One region of the Pseudarthrobacter sp. SORGH_AS 212 genome, then DNA from elsewhere that is predicted to be linked to it. Evidence: riboswitches for the same ligand, from Rfam matches in the RefSeq annotation. Region 1 holds a riboswitch; the other holds the start of a gene.
The links. A riboswitch is a leader RNA that binds a small molecule or an ion and turns the genes downstream of it on or off. The one in region 1 is predicted to bind cyclic di-AMP.
Positions count from the first base shown of each region.

Region 1 (5,677 bases):
TATCGGGGCGGCAACTGCCATCGCCTTCGCCCGCGAGGGAGCCGATGTTGTTTTGTCCTACCTGCCTCAGGAGGAAGAGGACGCGGCCAGGATCGCGGGCATCATCGAGGCAGCCGGGCGCAAGGCCATCAAGGTGCCGGGCGACCTCAAGGATCCTGCGGTCTGCCGCGAAGTGGTGGAGACTGCCGTGGCCGTCCTGGGCAGTGTGGACATCCTGGTGAACAACGCCGGCAAGCAGGTGGCCCAGGAAGACCTGGCGGACATCACCGACGAACAGTTCGACCACACGGTCAAAACCAACGTTTACGCCATGTTCTGGCTGACCAAAGCGGCCCTGCCGCACATGCCGGCCGGTTCAACCATTATCAACACCACGTCCATCCAGGCGTACAACCCCTCGCCCACGCTGGTGGACTACGCCACCACCAAGGCCAGCATCAACAACTTCACCAAGGGCCTGGCCCAGCAGCTGGCGCCCAAGGGCATCAGGGTCAACGCCGTGGCGCCGGGCCCCATCTGGACGCCGCTGCAGGTGAGCAGCGGACAGCCCAAGGAGGAACTGCCGGAGTTCGGCCAGTCCACTCCCCTGGGCCGTGCCGGGCAGCCGGCCGAACTGGCACCGGCGTACGTGTTCCTCGCGTCGCCGGAATCCAGCTACGTGGTGGGCGAGACACTGAACGTCAACGGCGGCAGCCCCACGCCATAGCGGTTATTCCCCGTCCCGGTCGGCCAGCAGTGAATCGGTGGACCCGTCCGGCTGGCCGTCGAAGAACTGGGCGAGGACCGTTTTGAACACCGTTTCGCCGGGCGCGGCGCGAAGGAACAAGGTCATGGACGACTGCAGCTTGCGGGCGTCAATGCCTCCCAGGATGTCCTCTGCGGAGCGCCCGGCGTGGTGGGTCAGTGCCTGCGCAGAGTCAAGCAGGCGCGGGCCCAGCACGTCATGTTCCAGATAGGCACGCGCCTCCGCCAGGGAGTCAATGGCGTATTTGCGGGATGTTGCGCTCTGCCCCAGGCCTGCGATCTGGGGAAAGATGAACCACATCCAGTGGCCAGTCTTGTTTCCGAGCTGGAGCTCGGCCAGCGCCTGGTCGTATGTTCCGCCGTCCTGGGCTGCAACGAAACGCTCAAGGTTAAAGGGATCGTCCATCGTCATTCTCCTATTTGGTGGGACAGTGTTGCTGCTGCCGCCCGCAGGTGGGCGTCCGGGTCGGCACCCCATCGGGCCAGGACGGTTTCTGCGCGCTGCCGGTTGCGGTGCTCCAGCCTGTCCAGGAGCGGGCGCAGAACGTCGGTGACGAGCGGATCGGCCAGTTCCGTTGCGTGCGCGGACCGGAGGAAACCCTCAACGCGGGTCAGATCCGAGTGCCGCAGCAGGGCCACCCGCGACTGTAGCAGCACCACCGCCGCCTGGCGGCGTTCGAAGACCGGACGGGCGCCCGGTTTCGGCTGGCCCCACAGTGCCGAGGCAAGCTGGACCACGGCATCGTGGTCCAGGCCCTTGAACTTGCGGAGGGCGTCGCGGATGGTTCCGCGGACCGCACCCACTGATGAACCGTAGGAGCCCAGGGCGCCGCCAAACCTGCTGCCGACGTCGTCCGCGCGGTACCACGCGCCCTCGTTCTGCAGCGTGCGGTCGATGAAACCGGCCGCCTCGGCGACGGCGTCCGAACCGGTGGTCACGAGTGCCCCGCGGCTGCGTGGTCGATGCAGTACGGCGTCCAGGGCCGGGCTTCGAGCCTGCCTTCGGCGATGGGCCTGCCGCATACGGCGCAACTGCCATAGGTTCCGGCGGCGATCCGGTCGAGGGCTGCTTCCACCTGGTCCAGGCCGGCTGAGCTCTGGTTCAGCAGCGCCGAGGCCTGGGACAGCTCGAAGGCGATGGTGGCACCCTCGGGATCGTGTTCGTCGTCCACGTTGGCTCCCTGGCGGGCGGAGTTGGCTGCGGCGATGTCCGCCCGCAACGCCGGCAGCAGGGCCAGTTTCAGCTGCCGTTCCTCTTCGAGCAGCAGCCGGAAGCGTTCGTAGTCAGCCATGGGAAAAGCCTAGTCCTGCGTCAGTACCAGTTGTTCGCCATTGAGTGGCTCCAGGCGCCGCAGGGCGAGCCGTACCTGTCGCGGATGTAACCCAGCCCCCACTCAACCTGGGTCCGGTAACTGGTCAGCCAGTCACTGCCGGCGCTTGCATACTTCCCCGGCGGCAATGCCTGGGGGATCCCATAGGCGCCCGAGTAGGGGTTGGTGGCCGTGGTCTGCCAGTTCGACTCCTTGGTCCATAGCTGCGCCAGGCACAGGAACTGGTCCTGGCCCCAGCCGTAGGCGCCCAGGCGTCCGGCGGCGTAGCTCTTCGCTCCGGCAGGATCGTTGACAGCACCACCGGGAACAGAAGGTACGACGACGGGCGGCGGCACCGGCCGGACCGGCTGTCCGGGGGCCGGGGCCGGGGCCGCCGGTGCGGGGTTCACCGGAGCGGGGTCGACGGGTCCCGGCGGGCCCGCGGGCGCGGGCCGTGGTCCCTCCACGCGGGCGTCTGCTGCGGCCTTCGCTGCCCGGACCGACTCCCGTTGCGCCTGTTCCTGTGCAGCGGCCCGCTTTGCTGACTGCGAGGCCTCATATGCGGCGAGGGCGGCCTGTCCCTGCCGGAACTCCCCCTCCACGGACGCGGTTGTTCCCTTGAGCGAGGCCAGCTGGGCCGTGAGCTGGCCGCCGTGCTGCTGCTCTTCAGTGATGTGGCGGGCCACCGCATCCTGGGCCGACCTGGCCCCGGCAAGCCTGGCTCCGGCCTCCCTGGACAGGTTTTCCCGCTCGGACCGTGCGGCATTCTCCTGCTCGCCCAGGGACGATGCCACTCTTGCGGCCGACGCCGCCCGGTCCACCAGGCCGGCTGTCTTCGCGCCAACCAGCTCCACCATGTTGAGTCCGTGGACGCTGCCGGACTCAAGGGCGTCCAGGGCCATGAAGAATCCGGCCGTGGTTGCACCCGTCTTGTACGACTGCACGGCAAAGGGCTCCGATTTCCCTGCGGTGCTGCCGGAGTTCCCCGTTGGCTGCTGCTGACTGCGCAGCCAACGCATCGACCCGGCTGTTGGCTGCAGTGAGTGCCGCCTCGGCAGCGGCGAAATCCGCCGCAGCGGCAACGGCCGCCCCACCGAGCGCTTCTGAATCCGCCTGCAAAACGGCGAGGAGGCTGCCGATCCGGGTGATTTCCGCCGCTGTGCCCGCTTCAGATTCCCTGGCCTTCCGGACGTCCTCCCAGGAGGGGTACCCCTCCGGCGCGCGCTCCGAGGCCGACGCCGGCGCAAGGGCTGCCGGTCCCAGCAGTGCAAACACCAGAAGTCCCCCGAGCACCGGAGACTTCAGTTTGGTAACGGACAGGGGCATAGTCCCGTAGCCTACCGCCCTCAACCACAGGTTGAGGGCTTGCTGCTGCGGATCGTTATCCAGCAGAGACGGAAGGCACGCCGCGGCCCTAGACTGTGCCCATGGCCGGCGCCAGCACACCAAGCACCACACCAGCCCGCCGGACCCCTGCCCCCGGACGGACAGCAAAACCGGCAACCCCGCGCTGCTTGCTGCCGTTGCTGACCGCAGCAGTGCTGGCAGGTTCGGCCTGCACACCACAGCAGCCCGCCCCGGCGGCGTCCCCCGCTTCCGCGGCGCCCGGACCGGTCACCATCGAGCTAAACCAGTCCCGCGACCAGTACGGGCAGCACGCCATCCTGCTCCAGCTCACCAACACCACGGACAGTCCCGTGGCTGTGGACGTGGCGCGCGTCAGTTCCCCGCTGTTCGACGGGGACATCGAGTGGACGCCACCGGCGGGCAGCCTGGAGCTTCCGCCGCACCAACCCAAGAGCGTGCCCGCACAGCTCCCACCTCCGGCCTGTGCCGAGCCGGCAACGGCATCGTCGCAGGCCAGCGCCACGGTTTCCGTCGCTACGGCCGGACGGCAACCGGCAGCACTGACCCTCCCGGCCCCGGATCCCTTCGGCGTGCTGCCGCGCAACAATTCCGAGCTCTGCCTGGCCGCGGACGCCGCGAAGGTGGCCGGGCTGGCCCTGGACCAGCACCTTGAGGTGGCGGCGGACGGCCGCACCGCCGTCGTCCGCCTCCGCATCAGCCCACGGCAGATGGCCCCCGCCGGGACGCCGTCCCTCACGCTGCACAGCGTGGGCGGCACGCCCCTGCTGGCGGAGGACGGGGTTGAGCCGTGGCCGCGGGACGTAACGGTCCGGCCTGGGGAACCCGAAACGGTCCTGGCCCTGCGGGTGCGTCCCGCCCGGTGCGATCCGCACGCCGTCGCGGAAGACAAAGTGGGAACCCTGCTGCCCCTCACCGTTACCGCCGGAGCGCGGGAAGGTGTCCTGAAAGTGGCAGCCGGCGGGCTGTTGCGTGCGCAACTTTATGACTTTGTTACGTTGGCATGCCACAACGGCTAGGACCCGCGCATCATCCGAGGTCACCGCGGCGTTCCGGAAGGCCCCGCGGAGGAGGCCTTCATCCGAGAGGACTGCCTCGCATGTTATCCAAATGTGACAATCCGGTGTACGCCGGGTTATGGTCATACACGTGTCCCTCCCAAACGGGACATTCCCCTCAGCTTGCCGAGCCCTGCCGCTGAACCGGGATTCAATCGCTTTCCAGCTGGCAGGGACGGGGGAACCAAGTTTCCGCGGCTTCACCGAAGCCTTGGGGTTAAGTCGATATCGCCTTCCGTCCCTGACGAAGTGCGCTACCGGCCGGGCATCTCCAGCCCGAACCCGACAGCTCACCCCGCAGGCATGGGAGAGGCGATCAACCGTGTCAAAAAATTTCACCACCGCCCGTCACCGCGCTACTCCGGCCGGCTCCATCGCGCTGCAGGGCCTGGCCGTGACGGCCAAGGCCCAGGCCCGGACCTTCGGACGCCCGGCACTGGCGGTAGCCGCAGCATCGGGCATTGCGTTCGGCGTCGGAGCTCCGGCACATGCAGGTGTGACCGGCCCGGACAGCACCGAAACCAATAATGTCCAGGCATACTCGGCACCTGCCGCACCCGTAGCGGCTGCACCCGCCGCGGCTGCCGGCAACGTCCACACGGTTGCTTCCGGCGACACCCTCGGCGCCATTGCGTCCGCTTACGGGGTTGGCCTCAACGACGTCCTGGCAGCCAACGGCCTCGACGTTTCCTCGATCATCTACCCGGGTGACCAGATTGCGATCCCCGGCGCCGGCTACGCAGCACCGGCCGCTCCGGCCGTTGCTCCGGCCGCGGCACCTGTCCAGACCGCAAGCGCCGCTCCCGCCAACACCGGCATGAACCTCGGTTACGCCTCTGCAACGCCTGCGGCCACCGGCTCGGGCACCGGCGCTGCCATCCTGGCCAACGCGTACGGCCAGGTGGGCGTCACCCAGGACTGCACCGCCATGGTGGAGAAGGCCCTGCGCGCCGTCGGCAAGTCGGTCGGTGACCTGGCTCCCGGCCAGTTCTACCAGTACGGCACCGTAGTGGGCGCACCCGCCCCGGGTGACCTCGTCATCTCGGCAGGCCACGTCGGCGTGTACGCCGGTGACGGCCAGATGGTCAGCGGCGGGGTCAACGGCAGCCAGACCCAGGTGCACTCCGTCAGCTGGGTTGGTGCAGCCTCGTACGTACGGGTCGCATAGCCTGCTGAGCACGTAGCTTTCAGCGCATAGAG
Region 1 is NZ_JAUTAA010000001.1:4,065,598-4,071,274, reverse strand. Features, by position in the region: gene QE394_RS18700 (glucose 1-dehydrogenase) at 1-706, shown strand, start outside; gene QE394_RS18695 (DUF1810 domain-containing protein) at 710-1,150, opposite strand; gene QE394_RS18690 (DNA alkylation repair protein) at 1,153-1,683, opposite strand; gene QE394_RS18685 (TraR/DksA C4-type zinc finger protein) at 1,680-2,036, opposite strand; gene QE394_RS18680 (lytic transglycosylase domain-containing protein) at 2,057-2,998, opposite strand; gene QE394_RS18675 (hypothetical protein) at 2,937-3,380, opposite strand; gene QE394_RS18670 (hypothetical protein) at 3,482-4,438, shown strand; cyclic di-AMP (ydaO/yuaA leader) riboswitch at 4,624-4,796, shown strand; gene QE394_RS18665 (LysM peptidoglycan-binding domain-containing protein) at 4,800-5,645, shown strand.

Region 2 (5,677 bases), 2.8 Mb from region 1:
CCAAACCGCTCGGTGGCCGTTAGGGCCAATCCCAAAAATTGCTACCTAACGCACGGGGTAATTGGTGCCTCGCGGCATGAAGCAGATACGACGACGGCCGCCGCTGAACCGGTAGGGTTCGGCGGCGGCCGGTCGAAAGGGCCTCAGCGTGTGAAGGTTTTTAGTACCAGTTGTTGCCCAGGTGGAAGTTCAGGGCGCCACACGGGGACTGGTAGCGCTCCTTGATGTAGTTCAGGCCCCAGTTGATCTGGGTGCGGTAGTTGGTCAGGTAGTCGGGGCCGGCGCTCGCCATTTTTTCGGCGGGGAGGGACTGCACGATGCCGTAAGCGCCGCTGCTGGCGTTGGTGGCGGTGGTGGTCCAGTCGGATTCCTTAGTCCACAGGGTGACCAGGCACTGCATCTGGTCCTGCGCCCATCCGTAGCTGGCCAGCTGGCCGGACGCGTAGGCCTGTGCGCCGGCAGGATCGTTGACGGCGACGACGGGAGCAGGCTCGGGAGCGGGAGCAGGCTCCGGTGCGGGAGCAGGTGCCGGTTCCGGTGCAGGAGCCGGGGCGGGCGCTGCGGCCGGGGCAGGTTCCGCAGCGGGTGCGGGCGCCGGTGCCGCCTCCTGGGGCTGCACCTTGAGTTCGGCGGGCGCCGACGCAGCCGGGTTAGACCGGATTTCGCTCTTCTCGATGCTCATCTGGGAATCGGTGGCAGCGGGGGACTCGGAGCCGGTAGCTGCCACGCCGGAAAAGCCGTCCGTGGCCTGGCCTGCGGCGCCTACGCCCACCAGCATGGCTGCGGAGACTGCGAGCACCGCGGCGCGCTTGCCGAAGGAAGACTTCTTGCGGGTTTCAGGCTGCGCGCTGTGGCTCGGGGCCGATTTTGGGCGCGGTTTTACCGTGAATTTAGACATGTTTGTTTCGCCTCTCACACCTGCGGAGTTAGCTGTCGGGTTCGGATGAGGGCATCCGGCCGCACGGCAAATACACGTGCTGGCTTAACCCCAAGGGCAGTACTGCGTTGCCCGGGACGTGGGTCCCCCGCCTCTGCCTCAGTTCAAGCGAAATCCGGGAAGTGGCAGAGCTTGGCGTCATCCGGATATGCGGCCCGAACGGGAACCGCACCCTATCGACGGTACAGGAGAGCGGCGCTTAAGTCACATTTAGGTAACAGACGTCACGACGACGGCGCGTCGCCTTGGCGAATTCAGGCCACGGCGGGCAGGCGAAGCGCAAACTCCGTCTTCCCCGGCCGTGATGTGACCGTTACCCGGCCTCCGTGGGCTTCCACGATGGATTGGACAATGGACAGGCCCAGCCCGCTGGTGCCCTCGGCAACGGCCGCGCCGGCCTGGTCGCCGCTGCCCTTGCGGGCCGCGTCTGCGCGGGCGAAGCGGGAAAAGACGTGGTCCACGAAGTCAGCCGGAATGCCTCCGCCGTCGTCCGTGACCGTCACGACGGCGGCGCCGTCGGGTGCCGTACCGACGCCGGCCACCACGGTGGTTCCGGCAGGGGTGTGTTTCCGGGCGTTGGACAGCAGGTTCATGAGTACCTGCCGCAGCTGCGCGCCGTCCCCGTTGACCAGCACCGGCTCCGCAGGAAGATCCAGCCGCCAGGTGTGGCTCGGGGCCATGACCTTCTCGTCGCTGACGCTTTCCACCACCAGCTGCGTCAGGTCCACCTCGGCCAGCTTGAGCGGCTGGCCCTCATCCAGCCGCGCCAGGAGCAGCAGGTCCTCCACCAGGGCCGTCATCCGCTCGGACTGGCTTTGGACCCGGGCCAGCGATTTCTGTCCGTCGGGAGTGAAGTCCTCCGTCATCCGCATCAGTTCGGTGTAGCCGCGGATGGCGGTCAGCGGGGTGCGGAGCTCGTGCGAGGCGTCCGCCACGAATTGGCGCACCTTGGTTTCGCTCTTCTGCCGGGCTTCCAGGGCGCTGGCTACGTTGTCCAGCATGAGGTTCAGTGCATGCCCCACACTGCCCACTTCGGTGCCCGGGTTGGAGTTCGACGGCGGCACCCGCACGGCGAGCGCCACCTCACCGGCGTCCAGGGGCAGCTCAGACACCCGGGTGGCAACCTCGGAAAGCTGTTCCAGGGGTTTCATGGTGCGGCGGATCAGTACCGTCCCCACGAGGCCGATCAGCAGCAGGCCGCCCAACGACACGAACACGAAGGTCCACACCAGGGACCTGAGGGTACTTTCCTTGGTAGCCAGGGGGAGTCCCGTGACCAGGACATCGCCGGAGTTTGTCTGGACCGCGATCAGCCGGTAATCACCGCTGGACATCGAACGGTCCACTGGCCGGGAGTTGGCATCGAGCGCGAGGAGCGTCTCCTTGTCCTCCGTGGACAAGGGTTGGCGGGTGGTGTCAGAGGCGAGGAAGCCGCCGGAACTCACCTGGCCGTTGCGGATGCTCGCGTTGACGGTGCCGATTCTTTGGCCCCGGGCGTCCAGGGGGTCCCGTCCGTTGAAACCGCCAAACGGCGGGCGGCCCGGATTGTCGGCAAGGTTTGCGGCCTGGCTGAGCTGGTCATCAAGCTGCCGGGTCAGGAAGGCGTCCATCGATGCGTAGCTCACGATGCCAACGGCACCGCAGATGGCGATAAGCAGGGCCATGGCCAGGGCAATCAGGCGGGTGCGCAGGTGCCAGGTTGCCGGCCTGAGCCAACTCCGGGCGTAGGTAGCTTCTGAAGCGGCCATGGCGAGCTACTCCGCCGGCTTGATGACGTAGCCGGCCCCGCGGACGGTGTGGATCATGGGCGGATGGACGGCGTCGATCTTTTTGCGGAGGTAGGAGATGTAGAGCTCCACAATGTTGGCTTGGCCGCCGAAATCGTAGTCCCACACCCGGTCAAGGATCTGGGCCTTGCTGATGACGCGCTTGGGGTTTTCCATGAGGTAGCGGAGCAGCTCGAACTGGGTGGCCGTCAGCTGCACATCATCCCCGGCGCGGGTGACTTCCCGGGTGTCGACGTTGAGCACCAGGTCGCCGACTACCAATTCGGCGGTGTCCATGGCTGCGACGCCTGAGCGCTGGACCAGCCGGTGCAGGCGGAGGATGACTTCCTCCATGCTGAACGGTTTGGTGACATAGTCGTCACCGCCGGCGGCCAGGCCGACGATGCGGTCCTGGACTGCGTCCTTCGCGGTCAGGAAGAGGGCGGGCACCTCCGGCGCGAAGGCGCGGATCCTGCCCAGCAGCTCCACGCCGTCGAACCCTGGCAGCATTACATCCAGCACCAGGACGTCGGGGCGGAAGTCCTTGGCCAGCTTCACCGCCTCGGGCCCGTCCGCTGCCACTGCCACGGACCACCCGGCCATCCGCAGGCCCATGCTCATCAGCTCGGAAAGGCTGGGTTCGTCATCCACCACCAGGGCGCGGATGGGGGAGCCGTCCGGATGGGAGAGCTTGGGGAGGTTGTTGGTCATGGAGTGCGAGGTGGCCATGGGACAACTCTCCGATCCTTCGATATAGGCGGGCTTTGGGCTACCTGTGCCCCAGCTGTGAATCCCAGCCTAGCCAGCTGGGCGTCGCAGCGGGTGTGGCAGCGTCGGCGCCAAGGTCCAAATGTCACAGTCAGCACTGCCCCGCTGCACAGTCCGGGCACAGGAACGCGGCTGACGCTGATGGAACATCAGCAGAGGCGACCGCCAGGTTCCCTTCCCGAGGAGCAGTCAATGGACCAGCAGAACAACCGTGCCGTCCCGGACGAACCGGCCCAGGGCGGACAGCCGCATCAGGCCGGCACCGCAGCCGAGGGGCAGGCCCGCCCGCAAAGCCAGTGGGAAGTCTTTGCCGGCAACCCCGACAGCCCGCGGGCACCTTCCGGTTGGGCACCTCCCCGCATCGCGGAGAGCAGGCCGTCCCAGGATTGGGCCGCTCCCGGGAGCGGCCAGCCCGCTGGATGGGGGAGTACGACGGCGGACACGGACCAGCGGCAGGAACAGCCGGCAGGGTGGGTCGCACCGCAGCCGTACCCGGCAGAGGGTCCGCCCCGGGCTTTGGACAGCGGGGCTTTGGACGGCCGGGCTTTGGACGGCCGGACTTTGGATAACCGGGGCAGGGCAGCCAGGAAGGGGCTGATCATTGGCGGAGTCGTGGTGGCGGTGGCCGCAGCAGCTGGTGCGGGGGCCTATGCCGCCGGAAACAGCTCCGTGGCAGCCGCGGACAATACCCAGGATGCCGGCGGCGCCAGCGGGACCAACGGGCAGGCGGACCCCGGCGGCCAGTTCGCGCCCGGCGGCCAGTCCGGAATGACAGCCCCGGACGGCATTGGCGGCATGAACGGCGGAGCCATGGGCGGCCCCGGCGGTCTCGGCATAGGGCTGGCAGGGCTGAACGCCGCAATACACTCCGAATATGTGATCCTGCAGGATTCTTCCTACGTGACCATGGCTTCCCAGACGGGCACCGTCACGGACGTTTCGTCGGACTGGCTAACCGTCAAGAGCGAGGACGGGTTTTCGCGAATCTACGCCGTCGGAGCGGATGTGCAGGTATCGGAGGGCATCCGGCAACGGGGCAGCGGCAGCACGGGTGGCACACTGGGCATCTCGGAAGTCACGTCCGGGTCAACCGTCCGCGTTACCGCGCTCAAGTCGTCGGACGGCTACACAGCCAAGACCATACTGCTTGCGACGGCGTCCGGTACGGCAGCAGCTCCGGGTGCGGGGACAACCACCAACTGACCGGCCGTCGCAATGTGAGACGCCGCCGCGGTGGCTTCGCTCAGGTAGTCGGGGGCCAAAAAGACGGCTAGCAGCCGGCAATGAATTGGACAGTGAGGACCCTCCGGTGGGTCGATTCTATGTCAAGCGATTGAAATTCAGCGTGATTCGATAGATTGCGTATCCACCGAAGATAGTTCAATCAAATAACTATCTGAGGGATCATTCTCGGATAACAAACGTTATTATTTGACCTTCCCAGAATCGTGATCTGTCGCACATTCCGCTGCTTTGTCTCACGATGCGGACGATTCTGCCCATTGTTACTTGCACGTTGCCATTGTTACGCTGCACACTTCCAATGTGAACAAGAACTCAACAGCACCTGCAGCCGCAGAATATTGGCCCAGCACATCAGCTGCTGCCGACATGCGCTGTTGTCGAATGCACGCCTGACCTTCTACACCCTTCGAAGTTCTTAGGCATTCGCCCCCAGCCCAGCGTCGGGCGCCCCTCCCCATTCGCAGTGCGGGGAAACCCAGCATTCGAGTGCCGCTATGGCGGCCATTCACATTGAGGTAAGCATTCCATGTCAGTTGCATCCGGATACGTCCACATCTCCGTCCGTAACGCCGCCAAGGCCGGCCAGCCGTCTGGCCTCCGCCCCGGTTTCGGCCCCCGCCCCTCGCTTGCTCCGACGTCCGGAAACAGCTTCCCGGCGCAGGGCTACGCACCGCAGGGCTACAACCCCAACTCCTACGGCCAGCTCCGGGCGGTGCAGCCCACCGAGACCGCGGCGCCCATCACCGCCCCCACCCCCGTGGTGGCCGGGCCTAACGCCGTCCGGCCGGTTCCCAACGAGAACGTGGCCCGCGGATTTGTGCTGTACATGGGCATTGATGAGGAAACCGCTGCAGCTGCCGGCACCTCCATCGCCAAGCTTGCCCAGGAAATCCGGGCCTACGCCCAGTCCCTGGTGACCGGCGCCGAAAGCTACGCCGCCGTGGCCGTTGCCCCTGCCGGC
Region 2 is NZ_JAUTAA010000001.1:1,281,255-1,286,931, reverse strand. Features, by position in the region: gene QE394_RS05825 (hypothetical protein) at 161-898, opposite strand; cyclic di-AMP (ydaO/yuaA leader) riboswitch at 901-1,058, opposite strand; gene QE394_RS05820 (HAMP domain-containing sensor histidine kinase) at 1,192-2,685, opposite strand; gene QE394_RS05815 (response regulator transcription factor) at 2,692-3,432, opposite strand; gene QE394_RS05810 (hypothetical protein) at 3,664-4,674, shown strand; gene QE394_RS05805 (winged helix-turn-helix domain-containing protein) at 5,243-5,677, shown strand, end outside.
Region 2: another riboswitch for cyclic di-AMP. It lies ahead of QE394_RS05825 (hypothetical protein); the one in region 1 lies ahead of QE394_RS18665 (LysM peptidoglycan-binding domain-containing protein).